DNA from 2 places in the Thalassospira sp. MBR-102 genome. Region 2 is predicted to be linked to the other one. Evidence: predicted binding sites of a transcription regulator. Region 2 holds the regulator's gene; the other holds the start of a gene.
What was found. The regulator HrcA, encoded in region 2, represses chaperone genes, less so after heat shock. The targets are predictions, from matches to a motif close to GTTAGCACTCNCCNNNGGNGAGTGCTAAC.
Positions count from the first base shown of each region.

Region 1: a site for HrcA is predicted at 3,141-3,169, ahead of groES (co-chaperone GroES). Genes of this name have one in related genera too.

Region 1 covers NZ_JBEPTC010000001.1:643,575-651,950, forward strand. The annotation lists gene rfbB (dTDP-glucose 4,6-dehydratase) at 1-433, shown strand, start outside; gene rfbD (dTDP-4-dehydrorhamnose reductase) at 436-1,338, shown strand; gene rfbA (glucose-1-phosphate thymidylyltransferase RfbA) at 1,342-2,223, shown strand; gene rfbC (dTDP-4-dehydrorhamnose 3,5-epimerase) at 2,232-2,795, opposite strand; gene groES (co-chaperone GroES) at 3,234-3,521, shown strand; gene groL (chaperonin GroEL) at 3,581-5,236, shown strand; gene ABIE64_RS03165 (NADH:flavin oxidoreductase/NADH oxidase) at 5,359-6,453, opposite strand; gene ABIE64_RS03170 (Hsp20/alpha crystallin family protein) at 6,763-7,266, shown strand; gene ABIE64_RS03175 (PLP-dependent cysteine synthase family protein) at 7,348-8,376, opposite strand, start outside.
Region 2 covers NZ_JBEPTC010000002.1:660,478-668,853, reverse strand. The annotation lists gene ABIE64_RS06400 (NAD-dependent deacylase) at 1-661, opposite strand, end outside; gene grpE (nucleotide exchange factor GrpE) at 813-1,454, opposite strand; gene hrcA (heat-inducible transcriptional repressor HrcA) at 1,504-2,562, opposite strand; gene rph (ribonuclease PH) at 2,899-3,615, shown strand; gene rdgB (RdgB/HAM1 family non-canonical purine NTP pyrophosphatase) at 3,715-4,311, shown strand; gene hemW (radical SAM family heme chaperone HemW) at 4,425-5,618, shown strand; tRNA gene ABIE64_RS06370 (tRNA-Leu) at 5,788-5,874, shown strand; gene ABIE64_RS06365 (glycosyltransferase family 2 protein) at 5,999-6,928, shown strand; gene ABIE64_RS06360 (O-antigen ligase family protein) at 6,941-8,176, shown strand; gene ABIE64_RS06355 (ribonuclease D) at 8,278-8,376, shown strand, end outside.

The DNA of each region.
Region 1 (8,376 bases), on a different contig from region 2:
TGGCAAGGCGTTGCCGGTTTATGGCGATGGCAAAAACACGCGGGACTGGCTTCATGTTGAAGACCATGCAGACGCGCTTTTTACCATTTTGACCGAGGGACGAATTGGCGAGAAATACAATGTCGGTGGTTGCAACGAAGTTGCAAATATTGATGTCGTGCGCAGCATATTTGATGTTGTGTCGCGGTTTCAGCCCGATGCTGTGACAGGTGACTTTGAGGCGCAGGTTCGGTTCGTGACCGACCGCCCGGGGCATGACTGGCGGTATGCGATTGATCCATCCAAGACACGCGACGAGCTTGGCTGGGAACCAAAACACAGCTTTGAAAGCGGTCTGGAGCAGACAGTGAAATGGTATCTGGCAAATCGGGCGTGGTGGGAGCCCATCCTGAAAGATAAATATGCAGGTGAGCGGCTCGGAACGGTGAAATAGTGATGATTAATGCACTTGTCTTTGGCGCAAACGGCCAATTGGGAAGAAGTCTGGCGCTATGTGGCGCGGCTTTTCCGAAAGTCCGTTTGACACTCTTGGATCGAAGCAAGTGTGATTTATCTGATCTGTCGACAATTGCTTCGGCCATTCGGGACAATCAACCGCATGTGATCATCAATGCTGCTGCTTATACGGCTGTTGATCTTGCCGAAAATGATCGTGAGAACGCCTATCATATCAACTGCGATGCTGTTGATATGATGGCCCGGGCTGCCGACGATCTTGATATTCCGCTGATCCATTTTTCAACCGATTATGTTTTTGATGGCGCGTCACAGCGCCCATACTGCGAAGATGATCCGGTCGCGCCACTTGGCGTTTACGGTGCCAGCAAACTGGCAGGCGAATGCGCGGTGAGGGCTGCGGCTAAGCGCCACCTTATTTTGCGCACAGCCTGGGTTTACAGTCCGTTTGGCAAGAATTTCGTGAAAACGATGCTGGGATTAATGGCGCAACGTGATGTTCTGACGATTGTGAATGATCAGCATGGATGTCCGACATCGGCAATTGATCTGGCGAATGCGACCTTGCGATTATTACCGGTGATACTTGATCTGAACTTTAACGGGTTTGGGACATACCATCTTGTTTCCGATAATCAGATGACGTGGTTTGATTTCGCCAAACGTATTCAGGATGCAGCGATTGCGCAGTTTGGGGCAAATTGGACTGGGAAAAATTGCAGGATCGATCCGGTAAACTCGGATGCCTTTCCAACGATTGCCAAGCGTCCAGCCTATTCCATAATGTCGACACAGAAATTTACCGATACTTTCGGTTATGGGCTGCCTGATATTTCGGAAAGCCTTCCGACATGTTTGAACAACCTTGAAGCGGGCAGATAGAAAATGCGTAAAGGCATCATTCTTGCGGGCGGAACCGGATCGCGGTTGCATCCGTCGACAATGGTTGTGTCAAAGCAGCTGTTGCCGGTTTACGACAAGCCAATGGTCTATTACCCGCTGACGACATTGATGTTGGCCGGGATCAGGGAAATCCTTTTGATCAGTACGCCGCGCGATTTACCGTTATTTCGTGAGCTGTTGGGTGATGGTCAGAGGTGGGGGCTTCAGATCGAATATGCAGTTCAGGAAGAGCCCCGCGGTCTTGCCGATGCGTTTCGGGTTGGGGCTGCATTTATCGGCGATGACCCGTGCTGTCTGGTTCTGGGGGATAACATATTTTTCGGGCATGGCCTGACCGAGCTTCTGGTCAACGCGATGAAGCAGACCACCGGCGCAACGGTTTTTGCCTATTATGTGCAGGACCCTGAACGTTACGGTGTCGTCGAATTCGATAACAAGGGAATGGCAAAGGGAATTGAAGAAAAGCCGAAAGAGCCGAAATCGAATTATGCCGTGACCGGGATGTATTTCTATGACGCGCAGGTCGTTGAAATCGCAAGATCCATAAAACCATCGGCGCGTGGCGAGCTTGAAATTACCGATGTCAACAATGCGTATCTGGAACGCGGGCAGTTGCATGTGGAAAAGATGGGGCGCGGATATGCCTGGCTTGATACTGGAACCCATGGTGCGATGCTTGATGCCGCAAACTTTGTTGAAACAGTAGAAAAGCGGCAAAGCCTTAAAATTGCTTGTCCCGAAGAAATAGCATTACGCACAGGTCTGATTGATGAGGGGCAATTTGAAAAGCTGATTGATGCCTTTGGTGCCAGCTCGTATCGCGACTATCTAATATCCGTTTTGCGCAGCCTGCATCGGATGTAGACGACAGTTCAGTTTTCGTCTCTAACTGTTTCAAGATACTTTTTGAACGACATCGCATTGGTATCTTTGGCTGACAGTATCAGCTGGCTTTCATCCATCGGCCAGTTGATGCCAAGATCCGGATCGTTCCATAGAATAGCATGCTCGGCCGAAGGGGTGTAAGGCCTGCTGACCTTGTAGACGACTTCTGTGTCGGGGGCGAGCGTCAGAAAACCATGAGCAAATCCGCGCGGAACAAAAATCTGGTTCCAGTCATCGGCGTTGATTTCGGCAATAACCGATTTGCCAAGTGTTGGCGAATTGGGACGAATGTCGACGGCAACGTCTAGGATTCGACCGCGCAGAACCCGAACGAGTTTGTCTTGGGCATACGGTTCGCGCTGGAAATGCAGGCCGCGCAAAACACCGGGGCTTTTGGAAAAGGAATGGTTATCCTGAACGAAATCCTGCGTGATTCCGGCCTGTGAAAACTCCTCCTGATTATAGGTTTCGGAGAAGAATCCCCGCTCGTCTTCGAATTTTCTCGGGAAGAGCAGTTTGACCTCGGGAATTTCCAGAGATTCGATCTTCATAAAATCACCATTTTGGGACCCAAGTGGTCCAGTCGGGCTAATGACCTGCAAGACGAATATCCTACTTAGCATAACTTATAAAGATGCGTTGGGGATTTGGTTAAATCAACGCCAATGAGTTTATGCTGGCGAATGAAGAATTTCGGAAATCGTGTCACAATATTGCCCTTTGTCATGTGAGGTGTCGCGTGATAGGCATGGCATCAGAAAATGATCGTGGCGCGGCGCGTGGGCGAAGCGCGTCGGCTTCATTCTCGCAAGTGCGAGAAAATCCCCAAAATCATGATATTTTTGCGTCCTTTTGCTCTCTTCTGTTGACAAATTCCGATGGCTTCAATACATGCTGTTAGCACTCGCCGGGGGTGAGTGCTAATACGGGCTCATCCCGGTTAGTTTTAGTTTAAAACGAGCCTTAGCTTAAACACGGAGTTGTCTAACATGAAGTTCCGTCCGTTACATGATCGTGTGCTGGTCCGTCGTGTCGAATCCGACACCAAGACTGCCGGTGGCATCATTATCCCGGATACCGCGAAAGAAAAACCGCAGGAAGGCGAGATCATCGCTGTCGGTTCCGGTGTTCGCAAAGAAGACGGCTCGCTTGTCGCGCTTGACGTCAAGGCTGGTGACAAGGTTCTGTTCGGCAAATGGTCGGGCACCGAAGTCAAGGTCGATGGCGAAGAGCTGCTGATCATGAAAGAGTCCGACATTATGGGCATCATGGAATAAGTCAGCCTTTTGGTGACTTAAATCCACGTTCATCCGTCTCATAGAGAGGAAAGAATATTATGGCTGCTAAAGAAGTGAAATTCTCCACCGACGCCCGCGCCAAAATGCTGCGCGGTGTCGACATCCTTGCTGATGCCGTTAAAGTGACGCTCGGCCCGAAAGGCCGTAACGTTGTCATCGAAAAATCCTTTGGCGCACCGCGTGTGACCAAGGACGGTGTTTCGGTGGCCAAGGAAATCGAACTTTCTGACAAGTTCGAAAACATGGGCGCACAGATGCTGCGTGAAGTGGCTTCCAAAACCGCCGATCTGGCTGGTGACGGCACCACCACCGCAACCGTTCTGGCACAGGCAATCGTTCGTGAAGGCAACAAGTCCGTTGCTGCAGGCATGAACCCGATGGACCTGAAACGCGGTATCGATCTTGCGACGACCAAAGTAATTGAAGCCATCCAGAGCCGCGCACGTAAAGTGTCGGGCAAGGACGAAATCGCACAGGTTGGTAACATTTCGGCCAACGGTGACCGTGAAGTCGGCGACATGATCGCTGAAGCCATGGAAAAAGTTGGCAACGAAGGTGTTATCACCGTCGAGGAAGCCAAGGGCCTGCACACCGAACTCGACGTTGTCGAAGGCATGCAGTTTGATCGTGGTTACCTGTCGCCGTACTTCGTAACCAATCCGGAAAAGATGGTTGCCGAACTCGACAACCCGTATGTTCTTCTGTTCGACAAAAAAGTTTCCTCGCTGCAGCCGCTGCTGCCGCTTCTGGAAGCTGCCGTTCAGTCGGGAAAGCCGCTTCTTATCATTGCTGAAGACGTCGAAGGCGAAGCTCTTGCGACCCTCGTCGTCAACAAGCTGCGCGGCGGTCTGAAAATCGCTGCTGTCAAAGCACCGGGCTTCGGCGATCGTCGCAAAGCAATGCTCGAAGACATTGCCATCCTTACCGGTGGTCAGGTTGTCTCAGAAGATCTTGGCATCAAGCTTGAGAGCGTTACGCTCGATATGCTCGGTACCGCGAAATCGATCACCATCACCAAAGAAGAAACCACCATCGTTGATGGTGCCGGTGAGAAAGCCCAGATCGAAGCCCGCGTTGGCCAGATCCGTGCACAGATCGAAGAAACCACTTCGGATTATGACCGCGAGAAACTGCAGGAACGTCTTGCGAAACTCGCTGGCGGTGTTGCCGTGATCAAAATCGGTGGCGCTTCGGAAATCGAAGTGAAAGAACGCAAAGACCGCGTTGACGATGCCCTGCACGCAACTCGCGCTGCTGTTGAAGAAGGTATCGTTGCTGGTGGCGGTACGGCTCTGCTGTACGCGACCCGCGCTCTTGACGGTCTTGAAGGTGTAAACCATGACCAGACCATCGGTGTCGACATCGTTCGTCGCGCGCTGCAGGCTCCGGTCCGTCAGATCGCTCAGAACGCAGGTGTTGATGGCGCAGTTGTCGCTGGCAAGCTGCTTGAGCAGGACGATGTTGAATTCGGCTTCGACGCCCAGAAAGGTGAATACACCAACCTGGTCAAAGCCGGCATCATCGACCCGGCCAAAGTTGTTCGTACTGCCCTGCAGGACGCAGCATCGGTCGCAGGTCTGCTGATCACCACCGAATGCATGATCGCTGAAAAGCCGGAAGATAAATCCTCCGGTGGCGCGCCTGACATGGGCGGCATGGGTGGTATGGGCGGTATGGGCGGTATGGGCTTCTAAGCCTTACCACCAACCGACCTTCTTGCTACGGAAAGGGTCTCGCATTTGCGAGGCCCTTTTTGTTTTTGTATCGATTGCGATAAAAATCCCCGCAATCAGATGAGTTGCGGGGATTTTTCAGATTAACCGAACAGCTTTTTAAGTGTGCGTGGCTGACAGCGCAGATACTGATTGGCCGCCTTGACCTCGGCACCAAGGCTTGCTGCCGCATGCCACGGCCAGCGCGGGTCATAAAGAATGCCACGCGCCAGCGCAATGGCATCGGCCTGACCGGTGAAGACAATGGCCTCTGCCTGTTCTGCTTCGGTAATCAGGCCAACCGCGATGGTGGTCATGCCGGTTTCCGATTTGATGCGATCTGCAAAGGGGACCTGATAGTTCGGGCCAACGGGGATATTCTGATCGATGTGAAGACCGCCAGATGACACATGGATAAAATCGCAACCGCGTTCCTTCAGGACACGGGCCAATTCGACGCTTTGATCAATATCCCAGCCGCCTTCGACCCAATCAGAAGCCGAAATCCGAATGCCGACCGGTTTGGCAGGATCGAAAGCTGCGCGAACTGCATCATAAACCTCGATCACGATCCGCATACGATTTTCAAGCGATCCGCCATAGTCGTCATCGCGTTTGTTGGAATGTGGTGAGAGGAATTGATGGAGCAGGTACCCGTGTGCCCCGTGAATTTCGATGGCATCAAGACCAAGTCGATCCGCGCGCTTGGCCGCATCGGCAAAGCCCTGAATGATTTCGCGGATGCGTGAGGTGTTGAGTGCCTCTGGTTCCGGGTCGCCTGCACGGAACGGAACAGCGGACGGGGCAACAACCTGCCAGCCATTTTCATGATCCGGTGCAATGGCGCCACCACCATCCCAAGGCTTTTCGCAGGATGCCTTACGCCCGGCATGGGCAAGCTGGATGGCAATTGGCATGTCGGAATGGCTGCGCACAGCGGCGAGGGTCTTGCCAAGGGCTGCTTCGGTTTCATCGTCCCATAGTCCAAGATCGCCATAGGTAATGCGGCCTTCGGGTTCAATCGCAGATGCCTCGATTATCAGAAGGCCGGCACCGGATTGGGCAAGATTGCCAAGATGCATGTCGTGCCATGCCGTGGCTTTACCGTTATCGGCGGAATATTGGCACATCGGCGCTATGACAATGCGGTTTTCCAGTTCAAGCTTGCCAAGGCAGAGCTGCGTAAAAAGGTGGCTCATGGAGGTGTCCTGTATCAGTGGGGGCAGGGGTTCCTACCGACAATGACATGAAGCTAGTTGGAAATTGCAGTTCGCGCCATAGGGATCCAAGGCTTTTCCGTCTTGTGGAATGGTCGGCCAGATAAGGACACCGATGAGGGCGAGATAAGGAGCTAAAAAATTTTCAAAAAAATGCGTGCACCTACTTGCGGAAAAATGACCCTGATCTATTTGTTGAATCGAAGGGCCATGGTGGCCTTGTACGCGTCAGGGTTGCAGCATGTCTGGACCTGTGGCGCAAGAACTACCTGTCTGTTTAGGAGGGTAATTATGACTGGTCTTCAGACTGTAAATGGTACTGCTCGTCGTCTGGCTTCGCGTCCGGCATATGGTGATCCGTTTGGTGTTTTCGGACGTGATTTTGATCGTATGATCGGCTCGATCTTTGGACGTGACGGGCTTGTGAATTCTGCTGGTGCAAGTGGTGACGAGGTGTCGCAAAAGATTTTGACCCCGCGCATCGACGTCCACGAAACTGATGACAATATCGAACTTGCCGCCGAACTTCCGGGTGTTGAACAGGACGATGTTGATGTGTCGGTACTTGAAGGTGTCCTGACGATTACGGGTGAAAAGAAATCAACCCGTGAAAGCAATGATGGTGCCCGTGTTATTGAGCGCACCTATGGCAGCTTCAAACGTTCATTCCGTCTACCTGATACCGTCGATGCAGACAAGATTGCGGCATCGTTCAAGAACGGTGTCCTGACGCTCACTCTCCCTAAAGTAGCGGAAGTGAAGCCGGAGCCGCGCAAGATTGCGATTTCCGGGTAAGTTTTGCCTCAACCTTGATGAAGCACCTGAACGGGCGGAGAAATCCGCCCGTCTTTTTTGTCTGCGGTCGCATGGCGATGGTTAGTGAGCCGTGCAGCAATCCATCGGCATTTCAAACACACCGGTTTTATCGAAGGCTTCGAGGGCGGCATGCCAAGGGTCAAGGTCGATGCCCTGTTTGGTGATCCAGTCGGGATTGTAATAGGTATCGCGATAGCGATCACCGCCATCGCACAGAAGGGTAACAACCGATCCGCTTTCGCCGGTCTTTTTCATCTGACTGATCAGTGACAGGGTGGCGATCAGGTTGGTGCCGGTCGACCCGCCGCAGCGACGGCCCATATGTTTTTCCAGATATTGCAGGGCGGCGAAGCTGCCGGCATCCGGTACGCGGATCATGTGATCGACGACGTTGGGATTAAAGCTTGGTTCAACGCGCGGGCGACCGATGCCTTCGACGCGTGATGCCTTTTGCCCGGTGATGTCACATTTGCCGGTTTCATAAGCGTCATAGAAAACAGAGTTTTCCGGATCCGCGACGCAAAGTTCGCATCCCATGCCAAGGATCTGTCCGTAACGGATATAGCGACCAATGGTAGAAGATGTTCCACCCGTACCGGCACCAACAATGATCCAGCGCGGAACAGGGTGGGGTTCGCGTTTGAGCTGGTCAAAGATGCTTTCAGCGATATTGTTGTTACCCCGCCAGTCAGTTGCGCGTTCGGCATAGGTGAACTGGTCCATGTAATGGCCGCCCAGTTCCCGCGCCAGGCGTTGGGATTCGGCATAAATCTGGCCGCTGTGTTCGACCAGATGGCTTTCGCCGCCATAAAAGGCGATCTGATCGATTTTCTGTTGCGATGTTGATTTGGGCATCACCGCAATAAAGCGAAGCCCCAGAAGGCGGGCAAAATAGGCTTCGGACACGGCAGTGGAGCCGCTTGATGCCTCGATGATCGGGGTGTCTTTGGATATCCAGCCATTGCAAAGGCCATACAGGAACAATGAGCGCGCCAGGCGATGCTTCAGGCTGCCGGACGGATGGGTCGATTCATCCTTGAGGTAAAGCCCGATGCCATCAAGTGACGGCAGATCAAGACGGATCAGATG
Region 2 (8,376 bases):
AACCTGGTTCCAGGTTGATCTCGACCGTTTCTGCACCAGATTCTTTACTGGCGATTTGGACGAACCCGGCAGCCGGATAAACGTTCCCTGATGTGCCGATTGAAATGAATAGGCCACATTTGGCAAGAGCAGCATAAATGCGTTCCATTTCAAGCGGCATTTCCCCGAACCAGACAACGTGTGGGCGTAGGCCGCCGGTTTTGGTGCAGGAGGTACAGGGAGTGTCTCGTCCCAGTGGGGCAGACCAGACCGTCAGAAGCCCGCAATGATTGCAGCGGATTTTCAGCAATTCGCCATGCATATGGATAAGGTTTTTTGATCCGGCGCGGTCATGGAGATCGTCGATATTCTGGGTTACCAGCAGAACGTCGCTTGGCCACTTGGTTTCGAGCCGGGCAAGGGCAATATGCGCCTTGTTTGGCTGTATTGCAGGGTCAAGCAGCCCTGCGCGTCTGTCATTGTAAAAGTGATGTACAAGATCGGGATTGTTGATGAATGCCTCAGGCGTTGCGACTTCGGAAATGTCATATTTTGCCCAGATCCCATCGGGGTCGCGGAAGGTATGCAGGCCGCTTTCCTTCGAAATACCGGCCCCGGTCAAGATAACAATCGTTGCGGCTTCATCGCGCAGAATATTGATAATGTCAGGACGAAGCGGCATGGCGTGTTCCGATGTCATTGTTGCAAGCAGGCCAGATTAGACCCGAAATGGACAAAATAAAACGGCCCGCCGTGAAAATGGCAGGGCCGTTTAAATATTTGATCTTTCAAAACCGGTTTGCGGATTCCCGACCGGCAATCAGCCAGCGCTATCAGGCAGAGGTGTCAACATTGCTGCCAGGTTCGTCGTTTTTTGCGGCTTCCTGACCGGCGGGGTTTTTGGTGACCCCGACCATTGCCGGGCGCAAAAGGCGACCTTTGAGCACGTAACCGGCCTGCATTACCTGGGCGACATGGCCGTCTGGATAAGCAGGATTTGGCATTTCAAACACGGCTTGATGATGATTGGGGTCAAGTTTTTCCCCAAGCGGTTCAAGCTTTTCAACGCCGTTCTTTTCCAGTGCCTTAAGAAGCGTCTGTTCGGTCATTTCAACGCCTTCAACCAGCTTTTTCATCGTCGGGTCGGCATTGGACGTGTCGCCAGCAGCCTCAAGGGCGCGGCGGAGGTTGTCACCTACATCAAGCAGTTCGCGGGCAAATTTGGTAATCGCATAGTTCCCGGCGTCCTCGACGTCTTTCTTCGCGCGACGGCGCGTGTTTTCCACCTCGGCGGCGGCGCGCAATAGGCGGTCTTTCAACTCAGCAACTTCTGCTTCAAGTGCTGCAACCGGATCTGTGGTGGCTTCGCCACCTTCGGCTTCGGTTGCTTCTGAGACGACATCCTCTGCGGCAGTTTCTTCTGCCGACGCGGCATCATGCAGATCGTCCTGGTTGTTCTTTGCGGTTTCCGACATGGCTAACCTGTACCTTCAATTTGTGTGGCCTGACACGCAGCGCCAACGTTTATCCAATCAGTCGCCCGACCAGCTTGGCGGTGTAATCGACCAGCGGAATGATCCGGGCATAATTGATCCGGGTCGGCCCGACAACCCCGATTGCGCCCACAATGCTGCCTTCGGCATTCTGATAGGGCGAAATCACCATCGAAAGCCCCGATCCGCCGAACAATTTGTTCTCGGACCCGATGAAAATCTGCACACCTTGGGCAATCGTGGTGACATCAAGCAATTCAATCATCTGATCGCGTGCTTCGAGCACGTTGAACAGCCTTCTTACGGTTTCGAGCTGTTCGATCGTGTCGATATTTTCAAGCAATTGCGACTGGCCCTTTACGATCAGGGACGAACCCTTGACCCCGCCGGCCCATGTCGCAAGTCCGGCATCAATCAGTCCAGCCGACAATTCGTCGAGTTCCTGTTTGATGCGGTCGCGTTCCAAACTCATCAATTGCCGGGCGTCATCAAGTGTCTTTCCGGCCAACCGGGTATTTAGATAGTTCGATGCTTCTGTCAATGCCGAGGTCGGCAAATCGGGCGGAACATCAAGGATACGATTTTCAACATTACCGGTCTGCGAAACCAGAACCGCAAGGACCTTGCCCGGCGAAAGCGCAACAAATTCAATCTGTTTTAAACGGATGCCATCGGTTTTCGGTGCAACCACAAGCCCTGCACAGCGTGACAGCCCCGAAAGCATACTTGTGGCCTCGCCCAGCATCTGATCAAGGGAATATCCGGCCTGCTCGCAATTTTTAGTCAATTGATCGCGCTCGGCATTTGGTAGATCACCGACTTCCATCAGCGCATTGACGAAAAGACGCAGGCCTTTCTCGCTTGGCAATCGACCGGCCGAAATATGGGGGGCAACCAGAAGCCCCATTTCCTCAAGATCGGACATGACATTGCGGATGGTCGCCGCCGAGAGGTTTTCTGACATGCGGCGCGCGATGGATCGTGATCCGATCGGTTCGCCGGTTTCGACATAGGCATCTACGATCTGGCGAAAGACTTCGCGGGATCGCGCGTTCATGTCGCCCAGCAATGTGTCGTCAAACAGCGCCATGTTAAACCTGTCAAAACCAAATGTGTTGCGTGGAATTTAGTGAGGTGGCGGGCAGGCGTCAATGAAGCTGGCAGATTGGTGATAGCCGGAGGACGGGCAAACGATGGTATCAATCAGGAAGTTAGTCCTGCCAAATCTTTGAATTCGTCGCGAATCGAGTGCCATTTATGGTTTTTGCGCGTGGATCTGAGGCATAGTGTTGCTGGGATTTTGCCGTTATTTTCGGGGAAACTGCTGGACCTTTGATACGATGCTCAGTAGCTTTGGCCGCAATTTCAGCCATCGTTGATCAGCCATGCAGGTTGATCCGACCCAGAACAAAGAGGTTCAGACCCCATGCGTCCATCCGGCCGTAATTTCGATCAGCTTCGCGACGTTTCCATTGAGACAGGTGTTTCCAAATATGCAGAGGGCTCCTGCCTGATTAAATTTGGCGATACCCATGTGATTTGTACCGCGACGGTCGAGGACAAGGTGCCAGGCTGGATGCGTAATTCCGGCAAGGGTTGGATCACTGCAGAATATGGCATGCTGCCGCGTGCAACCGACAGCCGCATGCAGCGCGAGGCCGCACGCGGTGGCCAGTCGGGTCGGACCCAGGAAATCCAGCGCCTGATCGGGCGTTCGATCCGTGCGGTCGCTGACCTTAAGGGCATGGGTGAAATGCAGATGCGCCTTGATTGCGACGTTATCCAGGCTGATGGCGGAACACGCACCGCATCAATCACGGGTGCCTATGTTGCCGCCCATCTGGCGTTTCAGGGCGTACGCCGTCTTGGCCTGATCAAGGAAATCCCGTTGACTCAGCCGGTTGCCGCAATTTCGTGCGGTATTTATCAGGGTGAAGCGGTTCTTGATCTTGATTATGCCGAAGACAGCAATGCGGGTGCGGATGCGAACTTTGTTCTGGCGGGCAGTGGCGGCATTGTTGAGGTTCAGGCGACCGCGGAAGATGTGCCGTTTGATCGTTCTGCTTATGACAAGATGTTTGAACTGGCGGAAAAAGGCTGCAAGGAACTGTTTGCCAAACAGCGAGCAGCGATTGGCATCTAAGAATTTATTCGGGCGAGCCTGGATATGGTTCGCCCGATATTGTTTTTGTGGTTTTCAACCGTCTTCGTCTTAACGACCCGAATATCTCTAGGCAGCATCATGGCCCGTCGCTTTACGGAAAAAAAACTCGTTATTGCCAGCCACAACAAAGGCAAGATCAAGGAGATTGCCGAACTGCTTGATCCGTTCGGGATCGAAGTGGTTTCAGCAGGCGATTTGAATCTTCCCGAACCCGAAGAAACCGAAAACAGTTTTATTGGCAATGCACAGTTGAAGTCGTTGGCGGCAACAAAGGCCGCCAATCTGCCAGCCCTGTCTGATGATAGCGGCATGGCGGTTTCCGCCCTTGATGGGGCGCCGGGCATTTATTCAGCGCGCTGGGCCGGGCCGGACAAGGATTTTGATATGGCGATGGAAAAGGTCCAGAACGGGATCGGGAACCATCCTGACCGCCGGGCGGCCTTTATCTGCGCCTTGTCTCTGGCTTGGCCAGACGGTCATGTGGAGAATTTTGAAGGTCGTGTTGAAGGTGAAATCGTTTGGCCCAAACGTGGCCGTCACGGTTTTGGCTATGATCCGATTTTCCAGCCAAAAGGTTATGAGCAGACCTTTGGGGAAATGGACCCGGCACAGAAACATGCAATGAGCCATCGCGCGGATGCGTTTCGCCAGCTGGTCAAGGCTTGCTTCGAGTAAGGATTTTAGGCGGCCAACTGCCTGCATCGAACCTATGCACGCATCGCTGATGTAACTATCGGTGGTGCGTGTTACTTTATCCGTCTTTCCCGCAGTCGAAGATCGAGAACCGCGTGTCCCTAGCAACCGCAGAAGCTGTCCCGTTTGGCATCTATATCCATTGGCCGTTTTGCCTGTCGAAATGTCCTTATTGCGATTTCAATAGTCATGTTGCTGACAAGGTTGATCATGCGCGCTGGAGGGCGGCATTGCGTGCGGAACTTGCCGCAGGTGCTGCGCGTCATCCCGGCCGCACGGTCGGATCGGTATTCTTTGGTGGTGGGACACCGTCGCTGATGGATCCGGAAACCGCAGGGGCCCTGATCGCCGATATCAAAACCTTCTGGCCGGTAACCGATGACATCGAAATCACGCTTGAAGCCAATCCGGGTACGGTTGAAATCAATCGGTTCTCGTCTTTTGCTTCCAATGGCATCAACCGGGTCTCAATTGGCATTCAGGCGCTCAATGACCGCGATCTTAAATTTCTGGGGCGTGTGCACAATGCGGCTGAAGCCATGCGTGCTCTTGATGTTGCGGCGAATGTGTTTGACCGGTTTTCGTTCGATCTGATTTATGCCCGGCCCGAACATGATCCGAGAGCCTGGCGTCATGAGCTGCGCGAAGCACTTGAGATCGCGCGCGGTCATATTTCGCTTTATCAGTTGACGATCGAACCGGGAACGCAGTTCCATACCTTGCATCAGCGCGGTGATCTCGTTGTACCCGATGAAGACCTTGCGACCGATCTTTATGAAATCACCCAGGAAGAAACCAAAGCCGCCGGTTATGGTTGTTACGAGGTTTCCAACCATGCCCGACCCGGGCAGGAAAGCCGCCATAACCTCGTATACTGGCGCTATGGCGATTATCTCGGCATTGGTCCGGGTGCACATGGCCGCGAAGCCGTCATTCAGCCAGATGGTAGCACTAAACCAATGGCGGTGCGCCGTCATCGTGCGCCGGAAATCTGGCTTGATCGTGTGGAAAAGCAGGGACACGGCACGCAGGAAGAAACCGCTTTGGTTGCGGATGAACGCCTTATTGAAATGGTGATGATGGGGCTGCGCCTGAATGAACCCATTCCGGTGGGACGCTTCGAGCGGATTATTGGCAAAACCCCGCGCGAGGCATTGGATTCAGAACGTCTTGAAACCCTGATTGCGTCGGGCGATCTGATTTGCGATCAGGCCGGATTGCGCACGACCGATCAGGGGCGGAACCGTTTGAACGGGGTTCTCAGATACTTGTTCGACCATTCGGCGTGATCGCGGATGAGCGGGAAAATCAAGATTTTCCTTATGTCTTGCGACGGTGGGCGATTTTCAAAGACGCGTTTTGCAAAACCCTCAAAAAGGTTGTTGACACTGAAGTTTGGCAGCGTATATTGCGCCCCGTTCCGGCGGGTTCCGTCGGGCAAATACCACAAGCCCCTATGCCCAGGTGGCGGAATTGGTAGACGCGCTGGCTTCAGGTGCCAGTGGCCGCAAGGTCGTGGAAGTTCGAGTCTTCTCCTGGGCACCATACCCCAGCACATGGACGATGTGCTGGGGTATTGTCGTTGTAGGATGAATTTCGCAGCTTTTGTCTTTCTGTAACGGGGATTACTGGTTACAAGCGAAAACCACTTCAAAAAAGAGCCTTGGATATGATGCGACCTGACGTTAGTTTCGTTCTACCGGTTTATAACAAGGCTTCTGTGCTTCCTTATTTTTTCGAGTCCCTGTTGGCTCAAACCGGTGATGTTTCCTTTGAAGTTATTTTTATTGACGACGTATCGACTGACAATTCGTTGGAAATACTGAACGAATATGCCGGATCGCATGACTTTGTTCGTGTGATTAACAACGAAGTCAATGCAGGACCATCCATTCGACTTAATCAGGGGGCGGCGGAAGCAAAGGGCAAATATCTCGCGCTATTTGATTGCGACGAGATTCTTGCACCGGACGCGCTTAAAACTATGCTGTCACTCGCGAAACAGCAGGGTGCCGATATGGTGCACGGACGGGGGCGGAAGACTAACGCACCGATTGAAGATGTTATTGCCGAGCCGATTGGTGAGAATTTCAGCTTTACAATCCACAATGATCCACTTGATCGGATATTAGGGCGCGGCATGGTGCGTATGACTTGGCTGGTGACGCAGGAATTGTTTCAAAGGGCTGAAGGATGTGATGAAACTGTTTTTGTTCAGGATGAGTCACTGGCACTGCGACTGGCGTCGAAAGCTCGACGTATTGTTGATGCCGATATGACTGTGACAATGGTTCCCGATATGGGAAGCCATATTTCACAAAATACTTTGCAACTGAATCATGATCGTTTTCTAGTTTATCTGAACTTTTTGCAGGCACATTCTGAGTTGTCTTCGGATTTACGTATAAGGATTTATCAGAAATGCATTTCTGCAGTCAAAAAAGCGCGCAAGGATGATGCTCCTTTCGCTGCTATTCCGGTTTTGACACGCTATGTGATGGGGAAAATCGGCTTCGTTGATCCAGCTCCAGAATCTCTGATGTATTATAGGAATATTTTCTACGAATTGCCGAATATTCGTCGTGTTGAAGAGAAGTGAGTTATTAAACAAATGAATTCGCTTGATAAAAAAATGCATGTTGTCGCTAGTTTTTTGCTGTTTTGTATTCCTATCTTTCTATTATTTACAAGGGCAGCTGCAGATATCTCGGTTGTCTTGATCGCTCTGATTTTCTTAGCGCGATCATTGTTGGAAAAAAAATGGTCTTGGACCCGTGAGAAGGATATTCTTATCCTTTTGATCATATTTGTCCTGATGAATTTGGTTATCTCACCTTTTGCCGAACATATAGGTAAGAGTTTTGAGCGCTCGCTAAGTTGGCTGAGATTTGTTGTCTTTTATGCTGCGGTGACCCGTTGGATTCTAACCGATGCGCGTACGATCAAATGGTTTGTCACGGGCCTTTTATTTGCGCTTGGAACTGCCGCTTGTGATGCGCTTTATCAGTTTTTCACGGGTTTCTCGCTTCTGACCGGTCAGGCTATGAGTGGCCGTCTTACCGGCCCGTTAGATCGGCCGAATATTGGCATGTATCTTTCTAAGCTTGGATTTGCTGCGTTGACTATGGCTGTGATGCTCTATGCTCACGGGGTTTCCAGGAAACTCTTCATTATTGGATGCGTCTTGTCACCATTGCTTCTGGTCGTTGTGTTTCTTAGCGGCGAGCGTGCCGCAAGCGTACTGACTTTGTTGGCAATTATGACAACGCTTTTTAGCTTGTTTCTTATTGGTGGCGCAGCACGCAAAGTTTCTTTGGGGTTGGCGTTTGTTGGAGCAATTGCCTTGATCCTTTTACTTATCACAAGTGATCGGATTTGGGGGCGAGTTGAAGCATTGGCGAGCGTCGTCTCGGATTACAGCGACTCAATATATGGTCAGCTTGTTTTTCTGGGGATTCGGTTCTTTGCCGAGAATCCGTTGACGGGTAGCGGTATGGGAAATTATCCGCTCGTTTGTAAAGATTACACTGCAGCGGGGTTGACTAACGTTCCTTGCCATCCCCATCCTCATAATTTCTATGTTGAATGGTTGTCTGATACGGGGATGATCGGGACAATTCCGTTTACTGTTTTTATCGGCCTTCTGTATTTTATGGGGCTTAAAACCCTATTTGGCCCGCGCGAAAGCCGCTTGTTGGGTGGCTTGTATCTTGGCGTTCTGGTTATGTCCCTGTTTCCTTTTTCAGTTACACAAAGCCTTTTCTCTAACTGGCCTGCTATACTGGCTTGGACCTCCATTGCAAGTGCGGTTGCTGCGCTCCGGTTTCCGGCATCCAAAGTTGTTTGATTGAAAAGCCCTATTTTCCGTTCGGATATAGGGCTTTTTGCATCGCGACGTTGGTAATGCTGTGTTAAGACAGCGTCAAACCAGCATTCTGGAGAATTGCGATGACCAATTTCCTTCATCATGGAGACTTGCCCGACGGGCTTGATCTTGGCAAAACCGTTGCCATTGACAGTGAAACCATGGGCCTTAATCCGCATCGT